Regions from separate parts of the Rothia sp. QJM3NY_36 genome, predicted to be linked through region 1. Evidence: predicted binding sites of a transcription regulator. Region 1 holds the regulator's gene; the other holds the start of a gene.

What was found. Region 1 encodes HrcA, which represses chaperone genes, less so after heat shock. Its sites were predicted from a motif close to TTNGCACTCGNNNNNNNCGAGTGCNAA; they were not measured.
Region 2: the regulator HrcA is predicted to act here: its motif matches at 19,297-19,323, upstream of groL (chaperonin GroEL).

The regions. Positions count from the first base shown of each region.
Region 1 covers NZ_CM149658.1:1,193,551-1,202,496, forward strand. Annotated here, with positions in the region: gene lepA (translation elongation factor 4) at 1-1,828, shown strand, start outside; gene hemW (radical SAM family heme chaperone HemW) at 1,825-3,054, shown strand; gene AC0VXQ_RS05235 (DUF4870 domain-containing protein) at 3,141-3,560, opposite strand; gene AC0VXQ_RS05240 (DUF3097 family protein) at 3,694-4,554, opposite strand; gene hrcA (heat-inducible transcriptional repressor HrcA) at 4,830-5,867, shown strand; gene dnaJ (molecular chaperone DnaJ) at 5,939-7,078, shown strand; gene AC0VXQ_RS05255 (16S rRNA (uracil(1498)-N(3))-methyltransferase) at 7,103-7,948, shown strand; gene AC0VXQ_RS05260 (PhoH family protein) at 8,138-8,946, shown strand, end outside.
Region 2 covers NZ_CM149658.1:500,606-523,278, forward strand. Annotated here, with positions in the region: rRNA gene AC0VXQ_RS02175 (23S ribosomal RNA) at 1-2,344, shown strand, start outside; rRNA gene rrf (5S ribosomal RNA) at 2,520-2,637, shown strand; gene otsB (trehalose-phosphatase) at 3,024-5,480, opposite strand; gene AC0VXQ_RS02190 (DsbA family protein) at 5,630-6,511, shown strand; tRNA gene AC0VXQ_RS02195 (tRNA-Thr) at 6,626-6,699, shown strand; gene AC0VXQ_RS02200 (histidine phosphatase family protein) at 6,830-7,450, shown strand; gene AC0VXQ_RS02205 (DeoR/GlpR family DNA-binding transcription regulator) at 7,633-8,424, shown strand; gene AC0VXQ_RS02210 (1-phosphofructokinase family hexose kinase) at 8,421-9,383, shown strand; gene AC0VXQ_RS02215 (PTS fructose transporter subunit IIABC) at 9,460-12,066, shown strand; gene ptsP (phosphoenolpyruvate--protein phosphotransferase) at 12,138-13,835, shown strand; gene AC0VXQ_RS02225 (HPr family phosphocarrier protein) at 13,914-14,192, shown strand; gene AC0VXQ_RS02230 (lipid II:glycine glycyltransferase FemX) at 14,404-15,519, shown strand; gene AC0VXQ_RS02235 (threonine/serine exporter family protein) at 15,592-17,691, shown strand; gene AC0VXQ_RS02240 (uracil-DNA glycosylase) at 17,754-18,437, opposite strand; gene AC0VXQ_RS02245 (DUF3263 domain-containing protein) at 18,534-18,764, shown strand; gene AC0VXQ_RS02250 (hypothetical protein) at 18,761-19,213, shown strand; gene groL (chaperonin GroEL) at 19,555-21,192, shown strand; gene rlmC (23S rRNA (uracil(747)-C(5))-methyltransferase RlmC) at 21,311-22,456, shown strand; gene AC0VXQ_RS02265 (isochorismatase family protein) at 22,536-22,673, shown strand, end outside.

The DNA of each region.
Region 1 (8,946 bases):
GCCCGCGGCGACGGACCCCGCGGTCCTGCGCAACTTCTGCATCATCGCGCACATCGACCACGGCAAGTCCACGCTGGCCGACCGCATGCTGCAGGCCACCGGCGTCGTGACCCCGCGGGAGATGAAGGCGCAGTACCTGGACCGGATGGACATCGAGCGCGAACGCGGCATCACCATCAAATCCCAGGCGGTGCGCATGCCCTGGGAGGTGGACGGCACCGCCTACGCCCTGAACATGATCGACACCCCCGGGCACGTGGACTTCACCTACGAGGTCTCCCGCTCCCTGGCCGCCTGCGAGGGCGCCCTGCTGCTGGTAGACGCCGCCCAGGGGATCGAAGCCCAGACCCTGGCGAACCTGTACCTGGCCATGGAGAACGACCTCACCATCATCCCGGTGCTGAACAAGATCGACCTGCCGGCCGCCCAGCCGGAGAAGTACGCCGAGGAGCTGGCCAACCTCATCGGGGTGGAGCCGGAGGGCGTGCTGAAGGTCTCCGGCAAGACCGGCGAGGGCGTGCCGGAGCTGCTGGACCGGATCGTGCGCGACCTGCCCGCCCCCCAGGGTCGGCCCGACGCCGCGCCGCGGGCCATGATCTTCGACTCCGTCTACGACTCCTACCGGGGCGTGGTCACCTACGTGCGCGTCGTGGACGGGCGGCTCACCCCGCGCCAGAAGATCCAGATGATGTCCACCGGCGCCGAGCACGAGCTGCTGGAGATCGGGGTGATCTCCCCGGAGCCCAAGCCCACCGAGGGCCTCGGCGTCGGGGAGGTCGGGTACCTGATCACCGGCGTGAAGGACGTGCGCCAGTCCCGCGTCGGGGACACCGTCACGGACGCGAAGAAGCCGGCCGAGCAGAACCTCGGCGGCTACGAGGACCCCAAGCCCATGGTCTTCTCCGGGCTGTTCCCCATCGACGGCTCGGACTACCCCGTCCTGCGCGACGCCCTGGACAAGCTCAAGCTCAACGACGCCGCCCTGGTCTACGAACCGGAGACCTCCGCGGCCCTGGGCTTCGGCTTCCGCTGCGGCTTCCTGGGGCTGCTGCACCTGGAGATCGTGCGCGAGCGCCTGGAGCGGGAGTTCGACCTGGACCTGATCTCCACCGCGCCGAACGTCATCTACGACGTCGTCGCCGAGGACGGCACCTCGATGCGGGTGACCAATCCCTCCGAGTTCCCCGAGGGCAAGATCGCGGTGATCGAGGAGCCGATGGTGGCCTGCACGATCATCGTGCCCAGCGAGTTCATCGGCGCGGTTATGGAGCTGTGCCAGTCCCGGCGCGGGCAGATGGGCGGGATGGACTACCTCTCCCAGGACCGCGTGGAGCTGCGCTACCGGATGCCGCTGGCGGAGATCGTCTTCGACTTCTTCGACCAGCTGAAGTCCCGCACCCGCGGCTACGCCTCCCTGGACTGGAAGCTGGACGGGACCCAGGAGGCCGACCTGGTCAAGGTGGACATCCTGCTGCAGGGGGAGCGGGTGGACGCCTTCTCCGCGGTGACCCACCGGGACAACGCCTACTCCTACGGCACGGCGATGGCCGCGAAGCTGCGGGAGCTGATCCCGCGCCAGCAGTTCGAGGTGCCCATCCAGGCGGCCATCGGTTCGCGGATCATCGCCCGGGAGAACATCCGGGCCATCCGCAAGGACGTGCTGTCCAAGTGCTACGGCGGGGACATCTCCCGCAAGCGCAAGCTGCTGGAGAAGCAGAAGGAGGGCAAGAAGCGGATGAAGATGGTCGGGCGCGTGGAGGTCCCCCAGGAGGCGTTCATCGCCGCCCTGTCCTCCGGGGAGCAGACCAAGGACAAGCCGAAGAAGTGAGCCCGGCCCAGCCCACGGGGGATCCGGCCCCGTCCGACGGCCTGCTGCCGGCCTCTGTGCTCGACGGCGCCGAGCGGCGCAGCCTGAGCCTCTACGTGCACGTGCCGTACTGCTCGGTGCGCTGCGGGTACTGCGACTTCAACACCTACGCCGCCGAGGACTTCGGCGACGGCGTGAACCGGCTCAGCTACGCCGAGGACGCGATCCGCGAGCTGGACCTGGCCGCCGGCGTCCTCACCCGCTCCGGCCTGCCGGCCCGCCCGCTGAGCACGGTGTTCTTCGGCGGGGGCACCCCGACCCGTCTGCCGGCCGAGGACCTGGCGCGGATCCTGCGCGCCGGGATCGAGCGCTTCGGCATCGTCGACGGCGCGGAGGTCACCACCGAGGCCAACCCGGATTCGGTGACCCGCGAGGACCTCGCCCTGCTGAAGGAGGCGGGGTTCACGCGCGTCTCCTTCGGGATGCAGTCCGCGGTGCCGCGGGTGCTGGCCGTGCTGGATCGCACCCACACCCCGGCCAACGTCCCCAAGGTGGTCTCCTGGGCCAGGGAGGTGGGCCTGCAGACCTCGGTGGACCTGATCAGCGGGGCGCCGGGGGAGACCCTGGCGGAATGGGAGACCTCGGTGCGCGCGGCCATCGACTGCGCCCCGGACCACATCTCGGCCTACTCGCTGATCGTGGAGCCGGGCACCAAGCTCGCCGCGCAGATCCGCCGCGGGGAGCTGTCCCCGGTGGACGACGACGCCCAGGCGGACATGTACCTGCTGGCCGACCGCCTGTTCGGGGAGGCCGGGTACTCCTGGTACGAGGTGTCCAACTGGTCCCGCTCCGAGGACACCCGCTCCCGGCACAATCTCGCGTACTGGCGCAACCGGGACTGGTGGGGGATCGGCCCCGGCGCGCACTCGCACATCAACGGCGTGCGCTGGTGGAATCTGAAGCACCCCGTGCCTTACGCCCATCGCGTGCGTCAGGGCCTGTCCCCGGCGGCGGCTCGGGAGCACCTGGATGCGGACACCCGCTACGTCGAGGACGTGATGCTCGCCGCGCGCATCCGGGAGGGCGTCGCGATCGAGGATCTGCGGGGGCCTGGCCGGGAGGCGGTGGGCTGGCTCGAGGGCCAGGGGCTGATCGAGCCGCAGGCCCGGGCCGAGGGCAGGGTCGTGCTCACGCTGCGTGGGCGGCTGCTGGGGGACGCCGTCGTGCGCACCCTGCTGGGGGACTGAGCCGCAGGGACGTCCTCCAGACGGGGCTCGGGGCGAGCCGACCCCGGGGTTCGACGTCGGGGTCCCGGATCCGAGCCCGGTCGGGATCAGCCGCGGCGGGCGGAGATCCGATCCAGCAGCCGGGTGTTGAAGCGGTACTGGTAGGGGTTGCCCCGGTTCACGTGCACCCCGGCCACCAGGGAGGACAGCGCGAGGAAGACCCAGACCACGGCCGCGATGAGGCCGAACAGCCACCCGATGGCGGGCACGGGGGACAGGGCCACGCAGACCACGATCAGCACGCTCGGCAGGAGGGTGAAGTTCAGGGCCTCCCGGGACTCCTGGGCCGTGAAGCGACCCCGGGCGCGCAAGGTCAGGTAGATCAGGCCGGAGGGGATGCACCCCACCACCCCGCCGAAGTGGGCGAGGGTGGCCATCGTGCGGTCATCCTTGACGCTCAGCGGCTGCGGCATCGCGTTGGTCCCCTCGAAGGGAGGAGTCTGCTCGGTGGTGGAAGTGGTCCCCAAAACTTCTCGCTTCATCCTGTCTCGTCAGCGGCCGCGCGGGTCGTGCGGGCATCGCCTCCAGCTTACCGGGCCCGAACCGGCGACGGCGGAGGCCGGGATCACCCATGGCGAAGATCACATGAGGCGGTGGGGGTCAGGGGTGATCGGTGAGGAAGTCGATGATGTGCTCCACGGGACCGAGGATCCCGGGATCCAGGTCCGTGTAGCTGTTCACCCCGGCCAGGATCCGGCGCCAGGCCCGGCCGCGCTCGGCCGCGCTGGCATGGGGCCACCCGATCCGCCGCAGCACGCCGGTCTTCCAGTCCTCCCCCCGCGGGACCTGCGGCCAGGCGGACAGCCCCACGGCGCGCGGGCGCACCGACTCCCAGACGTCCACGTAGGGGTGGCCCACGAACAGCACGTGCTCGCGGGCCCCGGGCAGGCCCAGAGCCTGCTCGGCCAGACGGGACTCCTTGGAGCCGGGCACCAGGTGATCGGCCAGCACCCCCAGGCGTCGGCCCGGACCCGGCTGGAAGTCGCGGATGGTCTGCTCGACGTGATCCAGTCCGTGCATCGGCTCCACCACGATCCCCTCGACCCGCAGGTCATCCCCCCAGACCTTCTCCACCAGCTCGGCGTCGTGCACCCCCTCGACCAGCATCCGCGAGGCCCGCGCCGTGCGGGCCGGGGCCTGGGGGAGGGCGACCGAACCCGACCGGGTCCGGGCGGGCCCGCTCGGGGCGGCCCGGGGCGGCGGGGGGACCAGGCGCACGGGGCGGCCCTCGTACAGGAAGCCGTAGCCCAGCGGGAAGGCCCGCACCGCGCCGTGGCGGTCCTCCAGGCTGACCACCCGCTGCCCGCCGATGGTCTCCAGGCGCACCGCGGCCCCGACCCACCCGGTCTCCAGCTCCTCCAGGACCATCCCGGCGCGCACCGGCAGGTCCTCGGTGCGCGGGCCGCGGCGGGCGGCGGAGAGCTCCTCGAGGGACTGCGGCCCCCAGTCCTGTGCGTGCATCCTCGTCGCTCCTCCCTCGGCGGCCCGGTCGGCGATCTGCGACCGGCGGATCATCCCGACGTCGGCGGCCGGCGCGCTCCGGACCCGGCCCGCGCTTTCCTCGATATCGGCACGGGCGTAGGATTAGCACTCGGGTCATCCGAGTGCCAGATCGGACCGCGCCGCGCGCCCCCGACTCTAGCGCCGCAGCCGGCCCCCGGCCCAGCCCGGGCCCCGCCGATCCGACCCGTGTCCTCGGCCATCGCCGTCCCCGGCAGAACACCAGGAGCCAGACCGTGAACCATCCGCGCCGCCTCGAGGTGCTCAGCGCCATCGTGGAGGACTACGTGCATTCGCGGGAGCCGGTGGGATCCAAGGCCCTCGTCGAGCGGCACCGGCTCGGCGTCTCCAGCGCGACGGTGCGCAACGACATGGCCGCCCTGGAGGATGAGGGCCTGATCGCCGCCCCGCACGCCAGCGCCGGGCGCATCCCCACGGACAAGGGCTACCGCGCCTTCGTGGACCGCATCGACGCCGTGCGGCCGCTGACCCCGGCCCAGCGCCGGGTCATCGTCGAGTTCCTCGGCTCCTCCCACGATCTCGACGAGGTCATGGCCCGCACGGTGCGCCTGCTCTCCCAGCTGACCCACCAGGTCGCCGTCGTGCGCTATCCCCGGCGCACCGGGGAGCGGGTCCGGCACCTGGACCTGGTGCCCCTGGAGCCGGACACGGCCCTGCTGATCCTCATCACCAGCCGCGGGCGCGTGCTGCAGCAGCCGGTGCCCCTGCCCGTCGACGCCGGGCACGCGGGGGAGGACCTCGCCCTGCTGCGCACCCGCCTGCTGGAGGAGCTGGTCGAGGCCCCGCTGGATGCGGCTGCGGCCCGCGCCGACACCGTGCTCGCCACCCTGCCGCCCGGGGCGCGCGAGGCCGGGGCGCGGGTGATGGCGGGCCTGGCGGGCCTGGCCGACGGCGGCGCGCAGGACCGGCTGCTGATGGCCGGGACCAGCTACCTCGCCCAGTCCACCCGGGACTTCCGCAGCAGCATCGCCCCGATCCTGGATGCGCTGGAGGAGCAGGTCGTCATGCTGCGCCTGCTCTCGGAGCTCGGGGAGGAGCACCCCGGAGCCACCGGCGTCTCGGTGCGCATCGGCGCCGAGAACGCCGCGACCCCCCTGACCGACGCCTCGGTCGTGGCCAGCGTGTACGGTCCGGCCGGCAGCGCCCAGCTGGGCGTGGTCGGACCGACCCGCATGGACTACCCCGAGACCATGGCCGCCGTGCGGGCCGTGGCCCGCTACCTCTCGCGCCTGCTGCGCGAGGACCAGCCCTGACCCGCACCCGACCCTGACCATCGACCCCGCCACGCGGTGAGCACACCGCGAGAAGAAGGAACGAGCACACCGTGAGCAGCCACTACGAAACCCTCGGCGTCTCCCGCGACGCCAGCCCCGAGGAGATCAAGAAGGCCTACCGGAAGAAGGCCCGCACCCTGCATCCCGACGTCAACCCCTCCCCGGAGGCCGCCGAGGAGTTCAAGCGCGTCTCCCACGCCCACGACGTCCTCTCCGACCCGGAGAAGCGCCGGATCTACGACGCGACCGGCAACGAGAACGGCACCGCCGGCGGCTTCGGCGGTGGCGGCGGATTCCCCGGCGGGGGCTTCGGCTTCTCCGACATCTTCGAAACCTTCTTCAACGGCGCCCAGTCCTCCCGCGGCCCGGCCAGCCGGGCCCGGCAGGGCCAGGACGCCCTGATCACCGTGCGCATCGACCTGCGCGAGGCCGTGTTCGGCGCCGAGAAGGAGGTCATGGTCGACACCGCCGTGACCTGCCCGGAGTGCTCCGGGAAGGGCACCCAGGACGGCACCGAGCCGGAGACCTGCGAGGTCTGCCACGGGCGCGGGCAGGTCCAGCGCCAGGTCCAGTCCATCCTCGGCAACGTGGTGACCACCGCCGAGTGCCCGCACTGCCACGGCTTCGGCACCGTCATCAAGCACCCCTGCCAGGAGTGCTACGGCGAGGGCCGGGTGCGCCAGCGCCGGCCGCTGACCGTGAAGATCCCGGCCGGGGTGTCCACCGGCACCCGCATCCGGCTGTCCGGGCAGGGCGAGGCCGGCACGGGCGGGGGACCCAACGGCGATCTCTACGTGGAGATCCGGGTCAGCCCGGACGAGGTCTTCACCCGGGAGGGAGACGACCTGCACGCCAGCATCACCGTCCCGATGACCGCGGCCGCCCTGGGCACCTCGGTCACCCTGGAGACCTTCGACGGACCGCGCGAGGTCACCGTGGAGCCGGGCACCCAGAACGGGCAGACCGTGACCCTGCGCGGCCTGGGCGCGACCCGCCTGCGCGGCAGCGGCCGCGGCGACGTGATCGCGCACCTGCAGGTCACGACCCCGACCCGCCTGAACGACGAGCAGCGCGAGCTGCTGCGGAAGCTGGCCCAGCTGCGCGGGGAGGACGACGGCGCCGGGCAGACCGTGCAGCGCGGCTCCGGGCAGGGCTTCTTCTCCCGGCTGCGCGACCGCTTCCAGGACTGACCCCGCCACCGCACAGGAGCCGCCATGACCCGCCCCGTCTTCCGCGTCCCCACCGATCTCCTGCGCGACGCGCGTTCGGAGGACTCCGTCGAACTGACCGGCCCGGAGGGCCACCACGCCCGCACCGTGCGTCGCCTGGGCCCCGGCGAGGAGCTGGATCTGGTCGACGGGCGCGGGCTGCGCGCCCCCGGCGTCGTCCGGGAGCTGCTGCCCGAGGGCCTGTTGGTGCGCCTGATGGCCGATCCCGCCCCGGAGCCGGTCGGCCGACTCGTGCTGGTCCAGGCCCTGGCCAAGGGGGACCGGGACCTGATGGCCGTGGAGATGGCCACCGAGCTCGGGGTCGCGGCGATCGTGCCGTGGCAGGCCGAGCGCAGCATCGTGCGCTGGAAGGGGGAGCGGGCCGCGCGCTCCCACGCCAAGTGGGAGCGCACCGCGGCGGCGGCCGCCAAGCAGGCCCGGCGCGCCGTCGTGCCCGACGTGCTGCCGCTGGCCGATCTGGAGGCCCTGCTCGGGCAGGTGGGCCCCGAGGACCTGGTGCTCGTGCTGCACGAGCAGGCCCGGAACCCGCTGAGCCGGGAGGTGCCCGCCCGCCTGCCGGATCCGCAGGGCCGGGGCCGGGTCCTGCTCGTCGTGGGTCCGGAGGGCGGGATCTCGCCGGAGGAGACGCGCCGGCTCGTCGCGGCCGGCGCGCACCCGGTGCGCCTGGGCCCGGAGGTGCTGCGCACCTCCACGGCCGGGGCCGCCGCCCTGGCCGTGCTGCAGGTCCTGTCCGGGCACTGGTCCCAGCTCGGCCCGGGGTCCGAGGGCGCCGATCCCGACGGGACGGATCCCCTGACCCCCGATCCCGACGAACCCGCCGCATCCTCCTGAGGATCCCTCCCGCCGGACCCCGGGCGCAGACGAGCCCGGGGGCGGGCGGGTAGGCTGGGATGGAGCATCCCGCCCCCGCGCACGCCCACCGTCGAAAGGCTCTCCGCCGCCGTGCTCTCCGATTCGCCGACCGGCGACTCCCGCCCGCTGTCCGTCTCCCGCACGTATGCCTTCGCCTCGCGCGAGGCGATGATCGGGGCCTTGGGCCCCCAGGACTCCTCGCTGCTGGTCATCGAACAGGCCTTCCCCGACGTCTCCCTGCACCTGCGCGGCCTGGAGGTCGGGGTCAGCGGTCCCTCCGCCCAGGTGCAGCTGGTGTTGCGTCTGCTCGAGGAGCTGGAGGCCCTGGCCCGGCAGGACACCCGCATCACCGTGCAGACCGTCCAGCGGCTCACGGACCTGCTCGTGCGCAACATGGCCCAGGCCGCGCCGAGCCTGACGAAGAACATCCTCTCCAGCCGGGGCCGGAAGATCCGCCCCAAGACCGTCAACCAGTCCGCGTACGTCGAGGCGATCGACGCGAACACGGTCGTGTTCGGCATCGGCCCGGCCGGCACCGGCAAGACCTACCTGGCGATGGCCAAGGCCGTGCAGGCCCTGCAGGCCAAGGAGGTCAACCGGATCATCCTGACCCGCCCGGCGGTGGAGGCGGGGGAGTCCCTGGGCTTCCTGCCCGGCAGCCTCAACGAGAAGATCGACCCGTACCTGCGTCCCCTCTACGACGCCCTGCACGACATGATGGACCCGGATTCCATCCCCCGGCTCATGGAGGCCGGGACCATCGAGGTCGCGCCGCTGGCCTACATGCGCGGGCGCACCCTCAACGACGCCTTCGTGATCCTCGACGAGGCGCAGAACACCACCGCGGAGCAGATGAAGATGTTCCTGACCCGCCTGGGCTTCGGCTCCAAGATGGTCATCACCGGGGACGTCACCCAGGTGGATCTGCCCCGGGGGGCCGCCTCGGGGCTGCGGCAGGTGCAGACGATCCTGCGCGA
Region 2 (22,673 bases), 690 kb from region 1:
TAGACCCGAAGCGGAGTGATCTACCCATGGCCAGGTTGAAGCGTGTGTAAGAGCGCGTGGAGGACCGAACCCACTTCAGTTGAAAATGGAGGGGATGAGCTGTGGGTAGGGGTGAAAGGCCAATCAAACTCTGTGATAGCTGGTTCTCCCCGAAATGCATTTAGGTGCAGCGTTGCGTGTTGCTTGCTGGAGGTAGAGCTACTGGTTGGCTGATGGGCCTTATCGGGTTACTGACGTCTGCCAAACTCCGAATGCCGGTAAGTTTTAGCGTGGCAGTGAGACAGTGGGGGATAAGCTTCATTGTCGAGAGGGAAACAGCCCAGACCATCAACTAAGGCCCCTAAGCGTGTGCTAAGTGGGAAAGGATGTGGAGTTGCTGAGACAACCAGGAGGTTGGCTTAGAAGCAGCCATCCTTGAAAGAGTGCGTAATAGCTCACTGGTCAAGTGATTCTGCGCCGACAATGTAGCGGGGCTCAAGTACACCGCCGAAGTTGTGGCAACAGCGTTTTGTTGTTGGGTAGGGGAGCGTCGTGTGGCCGGTGAAGCTGCCGTGTGAACGAGTGGTGGAGGCTATGCGAGTGAGAATGCAGGCATGAGTAGCGAATGATGCGTGAGAAACGTATCCGCCGGATGATCAAGGGTTCCAGGGTCAAGCTAATCTTCCCTGGGTTAGTCGGGGCCTAAGGCGAGGCCGTCAGGCGTAGTCGATGGATAACGGGTTGATATTCCCGTACCGACGAAGGACCGTCCATACTGAGCTGGTGATACTAACCACCCGAACCACTGTGGCCGCATTTTGTGTGGCTTCTGGTGGGGAGCGTGGGGCCTGAGCCAGGGAGGTAAGCGTGTTAACAGGTGTGACGCAGGAAGGTAGCCGGGCCACGCGGTGGTTGTCGTGGTCTAAGCATGTAGGGTGGGGTGTTGTTAAATGCGCGCCCCGTGTGCCTGAGATGTGATGGGACCCCCTTTGGTGGGGGGATTCGGTGATCCTATGCTGTCGAGAAAAGCATCGGCGTGAGGTTCTAGTTGCCCGTACCCTAAACCGACACAGGTGATCAGGTAGAGAATACTAAGGCGTTCGAGAGAATCATGGTTAAGGAACTCGGCAAAATGCCCCCGTAACTTCGGGAGAAGGGGGACCTTGAGCGTGAACCGGGCTTGCTCCGGGGAGCGTGTATGGGTCGCAGAGACCAGGGGGAAGCGACTGTTTATCAAAAACACAGGTCCGTGCGAAGTCGCAAGACGATGTATACGGACTGACTCCTGCCCGGTGCTGGAAGGTTAAGAGGACTCGTTAGGCCCTTCGGGGTCGAAGCGGAGAATTTAAGCCCCAGTAAACGGCGGTGGTAACTATAACCATCCTAAGGTAGCGAAATTCCTTGTCGGGTAAGTTCCGACCTGCACGAATGGAGTAACGACTTCCCTACTGTCTCAACCATGAACTCGGCGAAATTGCAGTACGAGTAAAGATGCTCGTTTCGCGCAGCAGGACGGAAAGACCCCGTGACCTTTACTATAGTTTGGTATTGGTGTTCGGTGTGGCTTGTGTAGGATAGGTGGGAGACTGTGAAGTCATCACGCTAGTGGTGGTGGAGTCGTTGTTGAAATACCACTCTGGTCATATTGGATGTCTAACTTCGGCCCATGATCTGGGTCAGGGACAGTGCCTGATGGGTAGTTTAACTGGGGCGGTTGCCTCCTAAAGAGTAACGGAGGCGCCCAAAGGTTCCCTCAGCCTGGTTGGCAATCAGGTGTTGAGTGTAAGTGCACAAGGGAGCTTGACTGTGAGACTGGCAGGTCGAGCAGGGACGAAAGTCGGGACTAGTGATCCGGCGGTTCATTGTGGAATGGCCGTCGCTCAACGGATAAAAGGTACCTCGGGGATAACAGGCTGATCTTGCCCAAGAGTCCATATCGACGGCATGGTTTGGCACCTCGATGTCGGCTCGTCGCATCCTGGGGCTGGAGTTGGTCCCAAGGGTTGGGCTGTTCGCCCATTAAAGCGGTACGCGAGCTGGGTTCAGAACGTCGTGAGACAGTTCGGTCCCTATCCGCTGCGTGCGTTGGAGAATTGTGGAGGCCTGTCCTTAGTACGAGAGGACCGGGACGGACGAACCTCTGGTATGTCAGTTGTACCGCCAGGTGCATGGCTGATTGGCTACGTTCGGGAGAGATAACCGCTGAAAGCATCTAAGCGGGAAGCTTGCTTCGAGATGAGTTCTCCTTGCCCTTTTGTTGGGTGTGAGGCTCCCTGTAGATGACGGGGTTGATAGGCCAGGTATGGAAGCCGGGACTGAAGACTGGTGGAGTTGACTGGTACTAATAGGCCGAAGACTTATCTACACATCATGGTGATCATGGTTGTTTGATGGTCGTGTGTTGGTGTTCGTGTTCACTGTATGGTTTTGGGATAGCAACCCGTGTGGGGTGCTGACCATGAACCCGTGACCCTTGGGGGTGTTTCCCTGGTGGGTGGGGTTGGTGGTGGGTGCCTGGATGGTGGTTGGCCCGTGTTTTTCTCGGTGGTTATGGCAAGAGGGGTACACCCGGTCCCTTTCCGAACCCGGTAGTTAAGGCTCTTAGCGCTGATGGTACTGCACCCGGTAGGTGTGTGGGAGAGTAGGTCGCCGCCGAGATTCATTTTTTGATGGTGGTGGGGGTCCCCGGTCGGGGATCCCCACCCTTTTTTTGTGCCCGCGGGATGTGCGGGGCTTGGCGGGGTCCGTGGTTGTGGGTGGTGGGGGTCCCGGTGTGGGGCCCCCTTTTTTTCGTGCCCGGAGACCCTTCCCCGCCCTTCGGGGCAGCGTGCCAGCTGGCGCGCAGCGTGAGGCGGGGCAGTCTGGCCCGTCGCTGAGCGACCCCCGGGGCCGGCGGTGGGCCTTGGCCACCACCGGCGGCGACGTCGTCGTCGGGGGTCCCGTCGCCGGAACGAGCCATGTGAAAGGGGCGGCGGATCGTGGTCGATCCGCCGCCCCTTCGTGACGTGCCGGGAGGATGCCCCCCCCGCCGTCACTCGGCTCGGTCAGTCTCGGCTGGTCGCCTCCTCCACCTGCTGCAGGGCGCGGGTGTGCTTGCGGCGCAGGTGAGCCAGACGGGCCAGCATGTGCGACATGGCCTCCGGTCCGGTGACCCGCACCCGCGCGATCGACTCGGCGCGGCCCACCTTCACCCCGAGGTCCTCGGCGCCCAGAGCGCTCAGGGCATGCTCGTCCGTGAGGTCATCCCCGGCGAACACCGCGCAGTCGGCGTCGGTGGCCTCCTTGAACAGGCGCATCGCATCGCCCTTGTCCACCTGCAGCACGGAGGACTCCACGACGTGCTGCCCCGGCGTGAGGTGCAGGCCCTCGATGCCCTTGAGAACCCGCACCGCCTCGGCCTCCGCGGCCTGGGCCAGTCCGTGATCCTCCATCGGGCGGGTGTGGAACACGACGCCGGCCGGCTTGTACTCGATATCCGAGCCCGGATACCGACTCACCAGCTCACGGATCGCCTCGGTCGCCTCCTCCAGCACGCGTCGCTGATCCTCGTCGAGGGTCAGGGCGGGGGATTCCTGTCCCGCAGCGGAGACGTCGAACTCCCCGCCGTGGGAACCCGACAGCAGCATCCGATGCTCCGGATCCGCAATCTCGCGCAGGAAGCTCATGGGTCGTCCCGAGATCAGCGCGACATAGGTGTCCGGCTGCTGGGCCAGGTCCTCCAGCGAGGTCTGCGACAGCGGCAGAGGCCGGGCGTCCTCGGGTCGGGTGGTGAACGGGGCGAGGGTCCCGTCGAAGTCCATGGCGACCAGCAGATTCTCGGCCTCGGCCACCCGCTGCAGCTCCTCCTCGATGGCCTGGTTGGGGAACGGTCCGTGGCCTCGGTCCATCACGGGAAGCGGCACCGTCGGCAGCTCGTCCGTCGTCGGGTCCGGGCCCAGACCCTCGGAGCGGATCCGGGACAGGTCATCCAGGAACCGGGTCGACCAGTCCTCGACGTCGTGGGCGAAGATCTGCTCGCGGATCGAACGCATCCGAGTCCGCCGCTCCTCCTCCGACATGTCCCGCGCATACAGCAGGGCGTCCTTGAAGCCGTCGATGTCGTGCGGGTTGATGGTGATCGCGCTGGGCAGCTGCTCCGCGGCCCCCGTGAACTCCGAGAGCACCAGGGCACCCCGATTGTCCGTGTGGGCCACCGCGTACTCCTTGGCCACGAGGTTCATCCCGTCGCGCAGCGAGGAGACGACCATGACGTCGGAGGCCAGGTACAGGGCCACCATCTCGGGGAAGGGGTAGCTGTGGTGCAGATAGCGGATAGCCGTGTGGGCCATGGTGTCGAACTGGCCGTTCAGCCGCCCCACGGTGCCCTCGATCTGCTCGCGCAGCTGGATGTAGGACTCCACCCGCTCCCGGGAGGGGCTGGCCACCTGGATCATCGCGGAGGTCTCCACGGTGAGGTCGCCGTCGTTGAGCAGCTCCCCGTAGGCCTTCAGCCGGTGCCGGATCCCCTTGGTGTAGTCCAGCCGGTCCACCCCCAGGTACACGGTCTCCGGATTGCCCAGCTCCTCCCGAATCTGCCGGGCCCGGCGCTTGGTCTCCGGACGCGAGGCCATCTCGGTGACCGCCTCCACGTCGATGGAGATGGGGTAGGAAGCCGCCCGGGTGACCCACGTGGACAGCTTCCGGTCCTTCAGCTCGCGCTTGGCCCGGCGCCGGGAGGTCACCCCCGGCAGCACGGTGGAATGGGTGCGGCGGTAGCGCTCCGACGGGGAGTCCTCATCCACCTCGTCGCGCGGGCGCTGGGAGACCTCCGCCTTCTCGCCGTCGAACTGGATGCCCAGCAGCTTCTCGCAGCAGCGCCGGAAGTTCGAGGCGTCCCCCGGGCGCTGGAAGCCCAGCAGATCCGCGCCCAGCAGCCCGGTGAGCACCTGACGGCGCCAGGGCAGCTGCGCGAAGATCTCCAGGGGCGGGAAGGGGATGTGGTCGAAGAAGCCGATGGTCAGGTCCGGGCGCAGGGTCCGCAGCATCGCGGGCACCAGCTGCAGCTGGTAGTCCTGCACCCACACGGTCGCGTTCTCGGCGGCGTTGGCCGCGGCGGCCTCGGCGAAGCGCCGGTTCACCTCCCGGTAGGTGTCCCACCAGGTGCGGTGGAACTCCGGGGGCGCGATGACGTCGTGGTACAGCGGCCAGATGGTCGCATTCGAGAAGCCCTCGTAGTAGCGGCGCACCTCGTCCTCGGACAGGGGCACGGGCACTAGATGGAAGACGTCGTGGTCGAAGGGCTCGAGGCGCTCATCGGCGGCGCCGTGCCAGCCGACCCAGGCGCCGTCGTGGGTGGACATGACGGGGGCCAGGGCGCTGACCAGCCCGCCGGGAGAGCGCCGCCAGGACGCGGCGCCGTCGTCGTCGACGACGCGGTCGACGGGCAGGCGGTTGGCGACGACGACGAAGTCGTAGGCCCCCCGCCCGGTGCCCTCAGTCGTGGATGCTGCTGGATCGGACATGTGGTTCTCCTTCGAGGTCTGCACCACAATCCTACCCGGGCAGCCCGCCCGGACAGGCGACGATGACCCGGCGGCCAGGACCCGTCCAGACGGCCCCGCTAGACTGACCTGCGATCGACGTACCCTGCGACGAAAAGCGAGTCATCACCTTGTCCCCTTCCTCCACGCAGCGCACCTCCGACGCGCGCGAGCGGGCCCGACAGATCGCGGACCGACAGGCCCGCTCCGCCAGCGCCAACCGACGCTGGCTGCAAGCCGCCGTGATCGCGGTGCTCGTCGTCATCATCGCGGTCATCGCCATCGTCTACACCCAGACGCGCAGCACCGATATCCCCGACGCCGGGGCCGTGCCCAGCAGCGCCAACCAGTACGGCGGGATCGTGCTGACCAAGGACGGCATCGTCAAGAACTCCTCCGACGAAGCCTCCCGTGATGTCAACGACCTGAAGACCTCCACGGTCTCCGCCTCCGCCTCCGACGGGCAGTCCGCCACCCTGCCCGTGGGGCTGCCCACGGCTGAGGAGGCGAAGAAGAACGGCAAGCCGGTGCGCCTGACCATGTTCCAGGACTACAACTGCATCCACTGCGCCGAGTTCGAGAAGGCCTACGGCGAGGACATCAAGAAGAAGGTCCTGGACGGGGAGATCGAGCTGGAGGTGCGCAACCTGAACTTCCTCGACGCGGAGACCACCACCGAGTACTCCTCCCGCGCCGCGGTGGCCGCCTACGCGGTCGCCGAGCAGGTGAGCACGGAGAAGTTCCTGGACTGGCAGGAGGAGATGTTCTCCCACCAGGGCGAAGGCGGGCTGAAGAACTCCGAGCTGGAGGACATCGCCTCCAAGTACGGCGCGGACATCAAGAGCGCGATGGACTCGATGGACTACCGGCCGATGGTCAACGTCACCGTCGCCGAGTCCAAGGAGAACGGCATCCAGGGCACCCCCACGGTCTACGTGGACAGCACCGAGACCCAGACGACGGACTTCTCCTCGGCCCTGGATGAGGCGATCAAGGCCAAGAAGGAATCCTGACCCGTCCGCCCTCGGAGCGCCGCCCGGCGATTGGGCGGCCCCGGGGGCACCGGGTATCCTGCTGGAGACCCGCAACCGCCCCGCGGAACCTCTCCGCCGGCGGTGCGGGTCCCCGCCTCCTTAGCTCAGCTGGCCAGAGCATCTGTCTTGTAAACAGAGGGTCGCCGGTTCGAATCCGGCAGGGGGCTCCGCGCACGCGCCGACCCGGTCAGGTGATCCCTGACCGGGTCGGCGCGTCTGCGCCGCGTGCGGCGATCGGGGAGGGGGCATCGGCAGTAGGATCGGAAGCTGTCCGCCCCACCCGTCGAAAGGATCCCCGTGGCCCCCGCCGAGCACCGCGCAGCCTCCCAGCCGATCGAGCCGTCCCTGCTCTCCGGGCGCCTGGTGCTCGTGCGCCACGGACAGACGGACTGGAACGCCGCAGGCCGGATGCAGGGCACCTCCGACATCCCCCTGAACGACACCGGGCGGGCTCAGGCCCGGGAGGCCGGGCGGCGGATCGCGGAGCTTGCCGAGAGCTGGGACCTGCTGGTCTGCTCCCCGCTGGGCCGGGCCCGGGAGACCGCCGAGATCATCGGGGAGCAGGTGGGGCTCCCTGTGGCGCAGACCGTGCCCGGGATCATCGAACGCCACTACGGCACCGCGGAGGGCCAGGTGCTGGATTATGAGGACTCGCGTCACCCGCAGGACCTCTACGAGGACGTGGAGGCCGAGGCCGAGGTCTACCGCCGCGGAGTGGCCGCCTGCCGCGAGCTGGTGCGGGCCCACCCCGGAGAGCGGATCCTGGCCGTCAGTCACGGCACCCTGATCCGCCGGGTGCTGCTGGCCACCACCCCGGGGGACTGGCGGGCCACCGTGCCCAACGCCGAGCCGCTGGAGGTGGATCTGGAGGGGCTGTTCGCCTGGGATCCCTCCTCCCTGGACGACGGCGAGGCCTGAGTCGCCGCACGGCCCGGCGGCCTCTCACCTCAGGCCCCGCCCGCTCCGCGCTTTCCCGCCTCCACGAGTGTGCGTTTGTGACCGGTTGGGTCCGTCCTCGTTGACCAAGCCAAACAAAACCACATAAAATCAAGGGAGCGCAGACGAGCCCACTGTTCGTCGCCGTCAAGGAGTGTTTCACCATGTTCGCTGAGGAACGACGGGCGGAGATCGCCAAGCTGGTCGCCACCGCGCGGCGAGTCAATGGTGCTGAACTCGCCCGGCGCTACGACGTCACCATGGAGACGGTGCGACGGGATCTGGCCGCCCTCGAGGCGGACGGGAAGCTGCGCCGGGTCCACGGCGGGGCGGTCACGGCCGAGCAGTCCACCTCCGTGGAATCCAGCATCGGCTCCCGCCAGTCCATGAACACCCCGGAGAAGCAGCGCATCGCCGCCCGGGCCTACCAGCTGCTGCGGGAATCCGACGCCGGCGCCGTCGTCCTGGACGCCGGATCCACCACCGAGATCCTCGCGGACCTCATCGCCTCCTCGGACTTCACCCTGAAGAACGGTGCAGACCGGATCATCATCACCCACGCCCTGCACATCGCCGTCAAGCTCGCCGAGGCCAGCGGCGTCGTCATCGACCTGGTCGGCGGGCAGCTGCGCAAGATGACCTGGGCCGCGGTGGGATCGCGCCCCGCCGAGCACTTCGCCAGCATCCGCCCCGACATCGCCCTGATCGGAGTCAACGGGCTGGACGAGGAGTTCGGACTGTCCACCCCGGGGCTCAACGAGGCGATCGTGAAGACCGCCATCGTCCGCTCCGCCCGCCGCGTGGTTCTGCTGTGCGATTCTGCGAAGTTCGGCCAGGAGTCCCTGGTACGCTTCGCTGGCCTGGAGGATCTGGACGCCATCATCACCGACCGGGCGCCGGAGGGCTCCCTGGCCGAGTCCCTGGAACAAGCCAACGTAGAGGTGCTCATCGCATGATCGTGACCCTGACCGCCAATCCGAGCCTGGATCGCACGGTGGAGATCCCCGCGCCCCTGGCGCGCGGGACCGTCATCCGCGCCAGCCGCTCCGTCGCCGACCCCGGCGGCAAGGGGGTGAACATCGCCCGCGCCCTGAGCGTCTCCGGCGTGCGCACCGTCGCCGTGCTGCCCGGGGACGACGGGGACCCCGTGCTGGAGGCGCTGACCGCCGCCCAGGTCCGCTACTCCAACCTGGCCACCGGAGCGCCCATCCGCACCAACGTGACCGTGGCCGAGCCGGACGGCACCACCACCAAGATCAACGCCCCCGGTGAGCCCGTGGACGACCTCGCCCAGCGCGAGCTGACGCGGCTGCTGATCCGCGAGGCCCAGGGCAGCAGCTGGCTGGTCATGGCCGGCTCCCTGCCGCCCGGGGTGCCCAGCGACTACTACGCCGTCGTCTCCCGCGCCGTGCGCGAGTCCCTGGGCGATCAGGCCCCGCGCATCGCGGTGGACACCTCCGGGGCCGCGCTGCGCGACACCCTCAACGGCCAGGACGGCCTGCCCAACCTCATCAAGCCCAACTCCGAGGAGCTGGCCGAGCTGGTGGGCCGCCCGGGGGAGTGGGAGCAGCTGGAGGCGCACCCGCAGGCCACCGCGGACACCGCCCGCGAGCTCGTGGACCGGGGGGTCGAGGCTGTGCTGGCCACCCTGGGCGCCAAGGGCGCGGTGCTGGTCACCGCGGACGGCGCCTGGCACGCCCAGCACGCCCCGATCCGCGCCCGCAGCACGGTGGGGGCCGGCGACTGCTCGCTGGCCGGGTACCTCCTGGCCCACGAGGCCGGACGCACCCCCCGCGAATGCCTCGTGCAGGCCGTTGCCCACGGCTCCGCCGCCGCCTCCCTGCCCGGCACCCAGGTGCCGACCCTGGAGGAGACCACCCCGGAGGCCGTCACCGTGACGGAACTCAGCTCGTGAGTCCGGACGGCCCCACCCCTTCGATCGCGTGCGCACCGCTCGCCGTCGTCACCACCACGTCACCAAGGAGGAGCTCATGCCAGCTCTGATCACCGCGGATCTCGTCAGCCTCGACGAGACGCTGGGCGATGACCGCTTCGACGTCATCCGGCACCTCGCAGGCCTCGTCGCCGAGGCCGGACGGGCCACGTCAGCCCAGGACCTCTACGCCGACGCGAAGGCCCGCGAGTCCAAGACCGACACCGGCATCCCCGGCGGCATCGCGATCCCGCACTGCCGCTCCGCGGCCGTGACCGAGGCCTCCCTGGCCGTCGCGCGCCTGCCCGAGGGTCGGGACTTCGGGGCCAAGGACGGCCCCGCGGACCTCGTCTTCTTCATCGCCGCCCCGGACGGGGCCGACCAGGAGCACCTGAAGCTGCTCTCGACCCTGGCCCGCTCGCTGATGAAGAAGGACTTCACCGCCGCCCTGCGCGCCGCCTCGTCCCGCGAGGAGATCGTGGACCTGGTGCAGGGCGCCCTGGACGCCCCCGGGCGCCCCGCGGCCGCCGCCGCGGCCCCGGCGAGCCCCACCCGTCCGGCCCAGGCCCCCGCGGGCATGATCGCCCCCGTCCTGGTCAGTCTCGACCAGGACCTCGGCTCGGACCGCCTCGACGTCATCCGCGAGCTGACCCGGCGGGTCGCCGCCGACGGGCGCGCCGACGACGCCGACGGGCTGTTCGCCGATGCGAAGGCCCGCGAGTCCAAGACCGACACCGGCATCCCCGGCGGCATCGCGATCCCGCACTGCCGCTCCGCCCACGTCACCCGCGCCTCCCTGGCCATGGCCCGGCCCAACCCGGCCGTGGACTTCGGCGCCAAGGACGGCCCCGCCGACCTGATCTTCCTCATCGCCGCCCCCGAAGGTGCGGACCAGGAGCACCTGAAGCTGCTGTCCACCCTCGCCCGATCCCTGATGAAGAAGGACTTCAAGGCCGCCCTGCGCGAGGCCGAGACCCCCGAGCAGATCGTGGAGATCGTCAACCGGGCCCTCGGCCTGGACGACGCCGCAGCGCAGCAGCCGACCCAGGACGCCGCCGCGCAGCAGGCCTCGGCCACCGCGGGGGCCTCCGCCGCCGGGGCTGCGGCCGCCTCGTCGGGTGCCGACGCCGCCGATGCGGAGCACCGGGCGCGGCTGGTGGCCGTGACCGCCTGCCCCACCGGCATCGCCCACACCTACATGGCCGCCGACGCGCTGAAGCAGGCCGCCGAGGAGATGGGCGTGCAGCTGGACGTGGAGACCCAGGGCTCGGCCGGCAACGAGGTCCTGGACCAGGCCACCATCGACGCCGCGGACGCCGTGATCTTCGCCGTCTCCGTGGACGTGCGCGATCGCGCGCGCTTCGCCGGCAAGCCCGTCGTCGAATCCCCCGTGAAGCGGGGCATCGACGAGCCGGTCGCCATGATCGAGGAAGCCGAGGCCGCCGCGAAGGACCCGAACGCCCGCCGCGTAGCCGGCTCCCGGGAAGAGGGATCCTCGTCCTCCTCCGGGGCCGACGCCTCCTGGGGCTCACGGATCTACAAGTCGCTGATGACCGGCGTGTCCTACATGATCCCGTTCGTCGCGGCCGGCGGCCTGATGATCGCCCTGGCCTTCCTGATGTCCTCGATCGTCGGGCACAAGTCCGAGGTCGCGGACCTCGCCCCCAGCATCCTCGGGATCCAGGACGGGGCGCTGACCGACGGCGGGGCGACCCTGTTCAACCCGGGCGAGCACGGGCTGTGGATGTACCTGGCCGCCGTGATCTTCGTGATCGGGCAGCAGGCGATCGGCCTGCTCGTGCCGGCTCTGGCCGGGTTCATCGGCTACGGCATGGCCGGGCGCCCCGGCATCGCCCCCGGCTTCGCGGCCGGCCTGGTGGCCAACATGGTGGGCGCGGGCTTCCTCGGCGGGATCGTCGGCGGCCTGCTGGCCGGCGTCGTGGCCTACGCCCTGCAGCAGCCCAAGCTGCCGCGCTGGCTGGCCGGGATGATGCCCGTGGTCATCATCCCGCTGGTGGCGACCATCGTCTCCTCCGGGCTGATGTTCCTGGTGCTGGGTCGGCCCATCGCCTGGGTCATGACCGCCCTGAACGACTTCCTGGTCTCCATGTCCGGGGCCTCGGCCCTGGTGCTCGGGCTGATCCTCGGCGCCATGATGGGCGCGGACCTGGGCGGGCCGATCAACAAGACGGCCTACCTGTTCGCCACCGCCGGACTGTCCGCCGGGACCCTGGTCTCCCAGGAGATCATGGGCGCGGTCATCGCCGCTGGCATGGCCACCCCGCTGGGCATGGCCCTGGCGACCACCCTGCGCAAGAAGTACTTCACCGAGGCGGAGATCAACAACGGCCGGGCCGCCTGGCTGCTGGGCGCCTCCTTCATCTCCGAGGGGGCCATCCCCTTCGCCGCGGCGGACCCGCTGCGCGTGATCCCCTCCTCGATCGTGGGATCGGCCGTGACCGGCGCGATCTGCATGTCCACCGGGGTGGCCTCCCAGGCCCCGCACGGCGGCATCTGGATCCTGCCCGTCGTGTCCAACCCCGGCATGTACCTGGTCGCGGTGATCGTGGGGATGCTCATCACCGCCGCGATGTACCTGCTGCTCAAGCGGATCGGGAACACCCGGACCGGGGCCGAGAAGGCCAAGGCAGCCCAGGTCGCCTAGTGTGAGCGACACCCCAGAGATCGCCGAAGACCTCGACGACGCCACCGACAACACCGAAGGACTGAGGAATCATGGATAAGCTGACCGGAGTCGGCGTCTCCGCAGGACGCGTCATCGGACCCGTGCTGCAGATGCCGGAACCCATCCGCGAGCCGGATGCCGCGAGCACCCTGACCGAAGGGGAGAGCCCCGAAGCCGCCGTCGAGCGGCTCAAGGAGGCCGCCGAGGCCGTCAAGGAGAACCTCAAGGAACGCGCCGGACGCGCCAGCGGCAACGCCGCGGCCGTGCTGAAGTCCACCGCCCTGATGGCCGGGGACAAGGCGCTGCTGAAGAACGCGGGCAAGCTCGTGACCGGCAAGGGGCTCAGCCCCGAGCGGGCCATCTGGGAGGCCGCCGGAGACTACGCCGCCCAGATGAAGGCCCTCGGCGGATACATGGCCCAGCGTGTCACCGACATCCTGGACGTGCGCTCGCGCATCGTCGCCCAGCTGACCGGCCAGCCCGCCCCGGGCATCCCCGAGTCCGAGACCGAGTTCGTGCTCGTGGCCGAGGACCTCGCCCCCGCGGACACCGCGACGCTGGACCCGGCCAAGGTCATCGCCCTGGTCACCTCCGAGGGCGGGCCCCAGGCGCACACCGCGATCCTCGCCCGCGACCTCGGTCTGCCCGCGATCGTGGCGGCCAACGGCGCCCTGGAGATCCCCAACGGCACCACCGTGTACGTGGACGCCACCGACGGCACCGTGGTGACCACCCCCGGGGAGAAGGAGTACCGGCTCGCCCAGGCCTACGCCAACCGCAAGCCGCTGCCGGAGTTCGACGGCACCGGGAAGCTGGCCGACGGCACCCAGATCCCCCTGTACTCCAACGTCGGCAACGGCAAGGCCGCCCAGACCGCGGCCGAGGCCAAGGCCGAGGGCATCGGGCTGTTCCGCACCGAGTTCGCGTTCCTGAACCGGGACGAGGAGCCCTCCGTGGAGGAGCAGACCGTCGAGTACAAGACCGTCTTCGACGCCTTCCCCGGCCGCCACATCGTGGTGCGCACCCTGGACGCCGGGGCCGACAAGCCGCTGCCGTTCCTGACCGACACCTCCGAGCCCAACCCGGCGCTGGGCGTGCGCGGGTACCGCACCGACTGGACCTCCCCGGGGGTGCTGCAGCGCCAGATCGAGGCGATCGCCGCCGCCGCGAAGGACTCCACCGCCGACGTGTGGGCCATGGCCCCGATGATCTCCACGGCCCCTGAGGCCCACGACTTCTCGGCGATGCTCGAGGAGGCCGGGCTGAAGACCCACGGCGTCATGGTCGAGACCCCCTCGGCCGCGGTGACCTCCCGGGACATCCTCCACGAGGTGGACTTCGTGTCCATGGGCACCAACGACCTCACCCAGTACACGATGGCCGCGGACCGGCTGCTCGGGCCCCTGGCCGAGCTGAACAATCCGTGGCAGCCCGGCGTGCTGCGCATGATCGATCTGACCGTGCGCGGCGCTCGCCAGGCCGAGGAGGAGACCGGGAAGGCCAAGAGCGTGTCCGTGTGCGGCGAGGCCGCCGCGGATCCGGCGCTCGCGGTGGTGCTGGTGGGCTTGGGCGTGAACGCCCTGTCCATGAACACCCGCTCGATCCCCGCCGTCGCCGCCGTGCTGAAATCCGTTACGCTGGAGAAAGCCCAGCAGATCGCGGTCCAGGTGCTGGATGCGCGGTCCGCGGAGAACGCCAAGGACGTGGCGCGGGCCGAGCTGCCCGTCCTCGATGAGCTCGGACTGTAGGTCCGTGACACATCGCGCACCCGCCGTGGCGGGTCCGCGAGCAACCGTCGATTCCTGATCGATCCAAGGAGAGAAACCATGGCAGAACGTACCGCTACCGTCGCCTCCCGCGTGGGCCTGCACGCCCGCCCCGCCGCGATCTTCGCCGAGGCCGCCGGTGACCTGCCCGTCGAGGTCACCATCGCCGCCGAGGGCGAGCCGGCCGATGAGGCCATGGACGCCTCGTCGATCCTGTCCCTGATGTCCCTGGGCGCCAAGCACGGCGACAAGGTCGTGCTGCGCGCCGAGGGCGAGGGCGCCGACGAGGCCCTGGACAGCCTCGTGAAGATCCTCGAGACGGACCACGACGCCGAGTAACCCACCGGCGCACCCCAGAGGCCCGGGACGCACCCCTCGTAGGTGGCGCGCCCCGGGCCTCTGCCGCGCCCGGGTCGACTCCCGCGCACGCCCCGAGGGGTGCGCGCACCGGCCTCGGGCGCCCCCGTAGACTGGGACACCGAAGACCCAGGGCGCCGACCGGCCTGCACCGCCGTCGAGCCGCCCGCCACCCGTGGATACCGAGGACTCCTTGAGACACTTCACCGCCCGCTTCGCCACCGCCGAGGAGATCGACTCCTGGGACGAGCACGTCACCGAGAACCCGAACGGCGGCAACCTGCTGCAGTCGGCCTCCTTCGCCGCCGTCAAGGCCCGGCACGGATGGAAGCCCGTGCACCTGGTCTATGAAGGCACCACCGAGCGCCCCGGGGCCGACGGCGGCGCCGTCGAGCAGACCGTGGCCAGCTACAACCTCGTGCTGGAGAAGCGGGTGCCCCTGCTGGGACGGCTCTGGTACATGATCAAGGGCCCGGACGTGGCCGACGTGCGGGACATCCCCGCGATCCTGGACGCCAACCGCGAGTTCGTGCGCCGCGAGGGCCTGGACGTCTTCGCGATCAAGATCGAGCCGGACATCCTGGACTCCCCGGAGCGGGCGGCCTTCCTGCACCGGGCCGGTCTGGTCAAGCAGTTCAACATCCAGCCCAACGACTCCACGGCCGTGCTGGACACGGACAAGGACGAGGAGGCCGTGCTGAAGTCCCTGCACTCCCGCGGGCGCAACGCCGTGCGCCGGGCGATCCGCGAGGGCGCCGAGGTGGAGCAGGTGGAGCTGACCGAGGAGAACATGAAGGCGATGTACGCCCTCATGGACACCGTCGGGCAGGGGCACGCGAACGTGAACCTGCGCTCCTACGAGTACTACCGCCAGTTCTGGACGACCTTCGCCGCGGCCGGCCAGGGCCGGCTGTACTTCACCTACGAGGACGGCCAGCCCTCCGTCGGCGCGTACGTGATCCGCTACGGCCGCAAGGGAACCTACAAGGACGGCGGCTCCAAGCCCCGCCGCAAGCAGTACGGGGACTCCCATCTGGTGCAGTGGCGGGCGCTGACCGACCTGATGAAGGACTACGGCATCGAGCAGTACGACTTCTGCGGGACCCCGCCGAAGGACCAGCTGAAGAACAAGGAGCACCACTACTACGGTCTGGGCCTGTTCAAGACCAGCTTCACCAAGTCCGTCATCGACTACGTGGGCGTGTGGGACCAGGTGCTGCGCCCGGTCCAGTACCGGCTGTGGGTGCGCATCGTGGAGAAGGTCATGCGCCAGATCTGGTGGCGGCGCACCCAGCAGCCCTTCTACTGATCCCCGCTTCCGGGGGACCCCGGGAGACGTGAGTGCGGGGTGGAGCCGAGCGTGCGCGGAGAAGGAGAGAGGATGCGCGAGGTGCAGGACGACGGGACGCCGCCGAAGGGCGCGTACCCCTCCTCCGGGCTGCCGGAGGAGGAGACCGCGGCTCCCGTGGACCCCTTCGGCCCGGATGCCGACGCTCAGGACCTCGCCGATCCCTTCTCCGCCGCGGACACCGACCCCGCTCCCGCGGCTCCCGCGACGCAGACGGCGCCGTCGTCCGTGCCGGGGGCGCAGTCCGGCACGGACCCGGCCCAGGGCTTCCCGCACATCCACCGCTCCCAGGTCCGCGATCAGTCGCTGGCCGACATCTGGGGGCTGGCCCCGGAGTCCGGTGAGCAGGGGACGGTCTCCGGGCCGGACGCGGCCTCGGATGCTCTCGGAGAGGGGCACGCGGGCACCGGACCGATCGGCCCCGGACCGGGGGCGGACACCGCCGGCTCCGCGGGCGGGCCCGGTGTCGGCGGCATGCTCAGCGCCGCCCGGGACGTGCCGCGGGACCTCTACAGCGACTCCCAGCCTCTGGGCCCGGACCAGACCTCGACGCCGCTGGGCGCCACCGGGACCCAGTCCGCGGGGGTCCCCCAGCCCACCGGCTCCCCGGCCGCCGGCGTCCGGAGTCCGGGAACGCCGGATGCGGGCACCCCGCCGATGGGCGCGGTCGCCCAGGCCAGCTACCCCTCTGCCACCGCGCTGCCCGTCAAGCGCCCCGCCCCCCGCTCCCTGGCCAGCGGGCTGCGGCGCATGATCCGGTCCGAGAGCCTCCCGACGGCGCCCATGCGCATCGTGCAGCGCCTGGCCAACACCCCCTTCGCCAATCCGCGGCGCAATCGGGAGCACTCCGAGGCCCGCCGGACCCTGAACTTCGCGCTGCGCCTGGCCGAGGCCATGTTCCACTTCGGCGCCGGCTCCCTCGAGGTGGAGACCGCGATCGCCGCGACCTGCGCCACCTACGGCGTCGAGGACGTGGACGTGGACATCACCAACCAGTCCGTGACCATCAACTACGTGGCCGGTTCGGGGCGCCTGAGCAGCGTCGCCCAGGACGACGCTGAGGGCACGTTCAGCCACACCGTGGTGCGGGTGGTGCGCTCGTGGTCGGACAACTACTCCGGGCTGACCGACACGCACCGGCTGGTCAAGACCATCACCGAAGGCGGGCTCTCCCGCGCGGAGGCGGAGCGGCGCCTGGACAGGATCATGTCCGAGCCCAAGCCCTTCCCCCGCTGGATGACGACGGCCGCGAACATCCTCGCGGCGTTCTTCCTGACCATCGGCATCGGCGGCACGTGGCGGGGGGCCACCTTGGCCTCGGCGACGTTCGGCGTGATCTTCATCGTCTCGGGCTGGATCTCCCGCCGCGGCATCCCCGGGTTCTTCATCTCCGTGGTGGATGCGGCGATGATCACGGCGGCCGCGCTGACAGCCTCCGGTCTGGGGCTGGACGTCTCCCCGGCGCACGTCGTCGCCTCCGGGTTGATCATGCTGCTGCCCACCCTGAGTCTGGTCTCCATGGTCCAGGACGCGATCAACGGGTTCCCGGTGACGGCCGCGGGCCGACTGGTGTCCACGGGGCTGACCTTCCTGGGCCTGATCGCGGGCCTGGCGCTGGCGATCTCGACCACATCCCTGTTCTTCGGATCGCAGAAGATCGACGTGCAGCAGGCCGTGTTCACCGGCGCCCAGCCGGCCGTGCACGTGTCCTTCATGCTGGCCGCCACGGCGATGATCGCGGTGTCCCTGCAGGTGAGGGTCCGGCACATCGTCCCGGGCGTGCTCAGCGGTGCGGCGGGTCTGGCGGCCTACTACGCCGTGTCCTCCCTGGGGATGGGCCCGCGCATGATCTCGATGATCGGTGCGGTGGGGGTGGGCTGCGTCTCCGCGTGGATCGCGGATCGGTGGACGATCCCGCAGGTGGTCATCGCGGTGCCCGGGGTGACGTTCCTGCTGCCGGGTCTGTCCATCTTCCGCGGCATGTACATGTTCACGGTGGATGTGGACCCGGTGCAGGGTCTCGTGCCGATCATCAACGCCGGGGCGACCATCCTCTCGCTGGCTGCGGCCGTCGTGCTGGGCAACTACCTCATGCGCCCGTTCATGCGCCGGGAGAGACCCGCGACGACCTGAGCCCGCCCCTCCCCGCGGCTGATGGCAGTGACGGGGAGAGCCCGCGACGACGGGGGGGCGGGTCAGCCCGGCAGGCGCCAGTCCACCGGCTGCGCGCCCTGCTTCTGCAGGGCCTCGTTGGCTCGGCTGAAGGGCCGGGACCCGAAGAAGCCGCGGGAGGCGGACAGCGGGGAGGGGTGCACGGATTCGATCTTCGGCACCTGCGGCCCCAGCTGCGCCCCGGCGCTGCGGGCATCCCGACCCCACAGGATCGCCACCAGCGGGGTGTCGCGAGAACCCAGGGCCCGGATCGCGCAGTCTGTGATCTCCTCCCAGCCTCGGTTCCGGTGCGAGCCGGCGTCCCCGGCGCGCACGGACAGGCACCGGTTCATCAGCATGACGCCCTGGCGGGACCAGGCCGACAGGTCCCCGTGCCGCGGTGCGGGCAGCCCCAGGTCCTCGCCGAGCTCCCGGTAGATGTTCACCAGGGAGCGGGGCAGGGGACGCACCTCGGGACGCACCGAGAAGGACAGGCCCATCGCGTGCCCGGGCGTCGGGTACGGGTCCTGCCCGATGATCAGCACCCGCACCGCCGCCATCGGCTCCCGGAAGGCGCGGAACACGTCCTGGGACGGCGGCAGCGTGCGGTGCCCCTGGGCGTGCTCCGTGCGCAGGAAGTCACCCATGGCGCGGATGCGCTCCTCCACCGGGGCCAGGGCCCGCGCCCAGTCCTCGGCCATGATCTCGGTCAGCGGCTGGGGGGGCATGGTCCTCCTGCGGATGGAGACGTCGGACAGCGGCGGCGCGGACGGCCGCCGCGCACCCCACCAGGCTACCGGGCGGCGCGACTAGACTGGCTCACCGTGCAGCCCCTGACCGAGACCGAACGCGCCGTGCTGGCCTTGGAGAAGCGCACCTGGCGCCGTCCCGGCTCCAAGGAGCGGGCCATCCGCCGCGAGCTGGGCATGGGCGCGGTCGAGTACCACCTGCGGCTCAACGCCCTGCTGGACGACCCCCGGGCCATCGCCGCCGAACCGGCCCTGACCCGGCGATTGAGGGAGCAGCGGGATCCGGGCGGTACCCTGGCTCCATGAGCCGCATCGCCTCCCCGCGCGGTGCCCAGCCCCGACCCGATCAGCGTGAGGACAGCATGGCCGAGACCGAGGAGTACGCCCCCGACGATTTCGACGAGGTGCCGGCCGACTCCGCGCACCGAGGGGTGTATCGCGCCGCCGCGCCCGCCAAGGCGGTCTCCCGGCGCACCACCGGCGCGGTGATCCTCGCCGGAGCCCTGGCCCTGGTGCTCGGGGCCCTGATGTTCATCTACCAGCCGCGCTCCGCGGCGCCCGAGGCCCAGAGCGAATCAACCCAGAGCGAACCGGTGGCCTCGGCCAGCGCCACCGCCTCCTCCGGGTCCTCCGCGACCGAGCAGGCCGGCGCCTCGGCGCAGGCCCGTCGGGTCGCCCAGGATCTGGGGGTCACCGCGGTGCGGGCCTCCGAGGAGTGGAGCGCGCAGGTCACCGTCGTGCTGACCCACGGCTGAGTCGGCCCGCGGGCCCCTGCGGGACTACCCGTCGAGGCGTGTCGCCGCGGCGTCCGCCCAGGGCGGAGTCCGGCGGCGAGACGTTTGCACTCTCCGAGGGCGAGTGCCAAGATTGGGGTTAGCACTCATCCCGTCCAACTGCTAAGTCGCGGCGCTCGCCGACCGAGGCGAGGCGACGTCGTGATCGGCGCCGGAGGGGATGCGGACACCTCCCTCACCGCGGTGAGCGCTCGGGGCGGGACACGGCGCGGAAGCGCCGGACCCGATCACGGGCGCGGCCGTCGCGGGCGCCGCGGTGGAGGAACTCCCCGAACCATCGTCCAGGAGGGACGCACGCCGACATGGCCAAACTGATTGCTTTCGATGAAGAGGCTCGCCGCGGGCTCGAGAAGGGCCTGAACACCCTGGCGGACGCCGTCAAGGTCACCCTGGGGCCGCGCGGGCGCAACGTCGTGCTCGAGAAGAAGTGGGGCGCTCCCACGATCACCAACGACGGCGTGTCCATCGCCAAGGAGATCGAGCTCGAGGACGCCTACGAGAAGATCGGCGCCGAGCTGGTCAAGGAGGTCGCCAAGAAGACCGACGACATCGCCGGTGACGGCACCACCACCGCGACCGTCCTCGCCCAGGCTCTGGTGCGCGAGGGACTGCGCAACGTGGCCGCCGGTGCCGATCCGCTGTCCCTGAAGCGCGGCATCGAGAAGGCCGTGGAGGCCGTGACCGCCGAGCTGCTGGGCTCCGCCAAGGAGATCGAGACCGAGGAGCAGATCGCCGCGACCGCCTCCATCTCCGCCGGTGACCCGGAGATCGGCAAGCTCATCGCCCAGGCGATGGAGAAGGTCGGCAAGGAAGGCGTCATCACCGTCGAGGAGTCCAACACCTTCGGCCTCGAGCTGGAGCTGACCGAGGGCATGCGCTTCGACAAGGGCTTCCTCTCCGGCTACTTCGTCACCGACGCGGACCGCCAGGAGGCCGTGCTCGAGGATCCCTACATCCTCATCGTCAACTCCAAGATCTCCAACGTGAAGGACCTCGTCCCCGTGCTGGAGAAGGTCATGCAGTCCGGCAAGCCGCTGCTGATCATCGCCGAGGACGTCGAGGGCGAGGCCCTGGCCCTGCTGGTGCTGAACAAGATGCGCGGGTCCATCAAGTCCGTGGCTGTGAAGGCCCCCGGCTTCGGCGACCGCCGCAAGGCCCAGCTGGCCGACATCGCGATCCTCACCGGCGGCCAGGTCATCACCGAAGAGGTCGGGCTCTCCCTGGAGACCGCGACCCTCAACGAGCTGGGCCAGGCCCGCAAGGTCGTCGTCACCAAGGACGAGACCACCATCGTGGACGGGGCCGGCGCCCAGGAGCAGATCGAGGGCCGGGTCTCCCAGATCCGCGCCGAGATCGCCAACACCGACTCCGACTACGACCGCGAGAAGCTGCAGGAGCGCCTGGCGAAGCTGGCCGGCGGCGTGGCCGTGCTCAAGGCCGGTGCCGCCACCGAGGTCGAGCTGAAGGAGCGCAAGCACCGCATCGAGGACGCCGTGCGCAACGCCAAGGCCGCGGTGGAGGAGGGCATCGTCGCCGGCGGCGGCGTCGCCCTGATCCAGGCCGGGGTCAAGGCCTTCGAGACCCTGCAGGTCACCGGGGACGAGGAGACCGGCGCGAACATCGTCAAGGTCGCTGTGGACGCCCCGCTGAAGCAGATCGCCGCCAACGCCGGGCTGGAGCCGGGCGTGGTCGCGGACAAGGTCCGCCACCTGGAGCCCGGCCACGGGCTCAACGCCGCCACCGGCGAGTACGAGGACCTGATGGCCGCGGGCATCAACGACCCGGTCAAGGTCACCCGCTCCGCCCTGCAGAACGCCGCGTCCATCGCGGGCCTGTTCCTGACCACCGAGGCCGTCGTCGCGGACAAGCCGGAGAAGAACTCCGGTGCCGACGCCGCCGCCGGCATGGACGGGATGGGCGGCATGGGCGGCATGATGTAGCCACCCGCGCACCGCGCGTCGCTTCCGGGCCCCGCTCGTCCCCTCCCCACGCGGGAGGGGTCGGGCGGGGCCCGGTCGCGTCCGCGTTCCTGACGTGGACAGTAGACTCGACCACGCCATGCACTGCGACTACTACGACGCCGGACTCTGCCGCTCCTGCACCCGCATGAACGAGCCGTATCCGGCGCAGCTGGCCGACAAGCAGGAGCGGCTGCGGCAGCTGCTGGCCCCGCACCGGCCCGAGGCGTGGCTGGAGCCGGTGCCCAGCCCGGAATCCGGGTTCCGCAACAAGGCCAAGATGGTCGTCAGCGGCACCGTCGAGCGCCCGCTGCTGGGCATCCTGGACCGGGAGGGACACGGCATCGATCTCACCGGCTGCGGCCTGTACCCGCCGCAGCTGCTGGCCGCGATGCCCGCCCTGCGCCGGATCATCGGCGAGTTCGGGCTGACCCCCTACGACGTCCCGGCCCGCCGCGGGGAGCTGAAGCACCTGCTGCTGACCATCTCCCCGGACGGTGAGCTGCTACTGCGCTTCGTCCTGCGCTCCAAGAAGCACCTCGTGCCCCTCAAGCGGGGCCTGCCCCGCATCCTGGAGCTGCTGCCCGCCGCTCGCGTGGTCTCCGTGAACATCCAGCGGGAGCACCAGGCCATCCTGGAGGGCCCCGAGGAGATCACCCTGACCGAGCAGGCCACCCTGCCGATGCGCCTGAACGGCATCCCCCTGGCCCTGCGGCCCCAGGGCTTCTTCCAGACCAACTCGCACATCGCCGCGGCGCTGTACCGCCAGGGCGCGGACTGGTTCGCCGACTCCGGGGCGGGCGGCCTCTGGGACCTGTACTGCGGCGTCGGCGGCTTCGCCCTGCACGCCGCGCGCCGGGTTCCCGGGGCGCGGGTGCTGGGCCTGGAGATCAGCGAGCAGGCGGTCGCCGCGGCGCGGACCACGGCCGCGGACCTCGGGCTGGAACGGGTGCGCTTCACCGCGGGGGACGCGACGGGCATCGCCACCGGCATCGCGGCGGGCGCCGGACGCCGGGCCCCGGAGGCGCTGGTGGTCAACCCGCCGCGCCGGGGCCTGGGGCCGGAGCTGGCCGCCTGGATCGAGGGGTCCGGCATCCCCACCGTGATCTACTCCAGCTGCCACGCCCCGAGCCTGGTCCGGGACCTGTCGGCGATGCCGTCCCTGAGCGTGCGGCGGGCGCGGCTGTTCGACATGTTCCCGCAGACCGATCACGCCGAGACCATGGTCCTGCTCAGCCGCAGGTGACCCGGCATTGACCAGGAAGTTAGGTGTGACTACGTTGGGGAGGGCTCCGCGTCGGGGCCCCGAGACACGAAGGAGCCCCATGCCCCTACCCACCATCCCCGCCTACACCCTGCCGCAGGATCGGCCCGCCGCCGCCGTCGACTGGACCGCGGACCCCACCCGCAGCGCCCTGCTGGTCCACGACATGCAGAGCTACTTCATCGACGCCTTCCAGAGC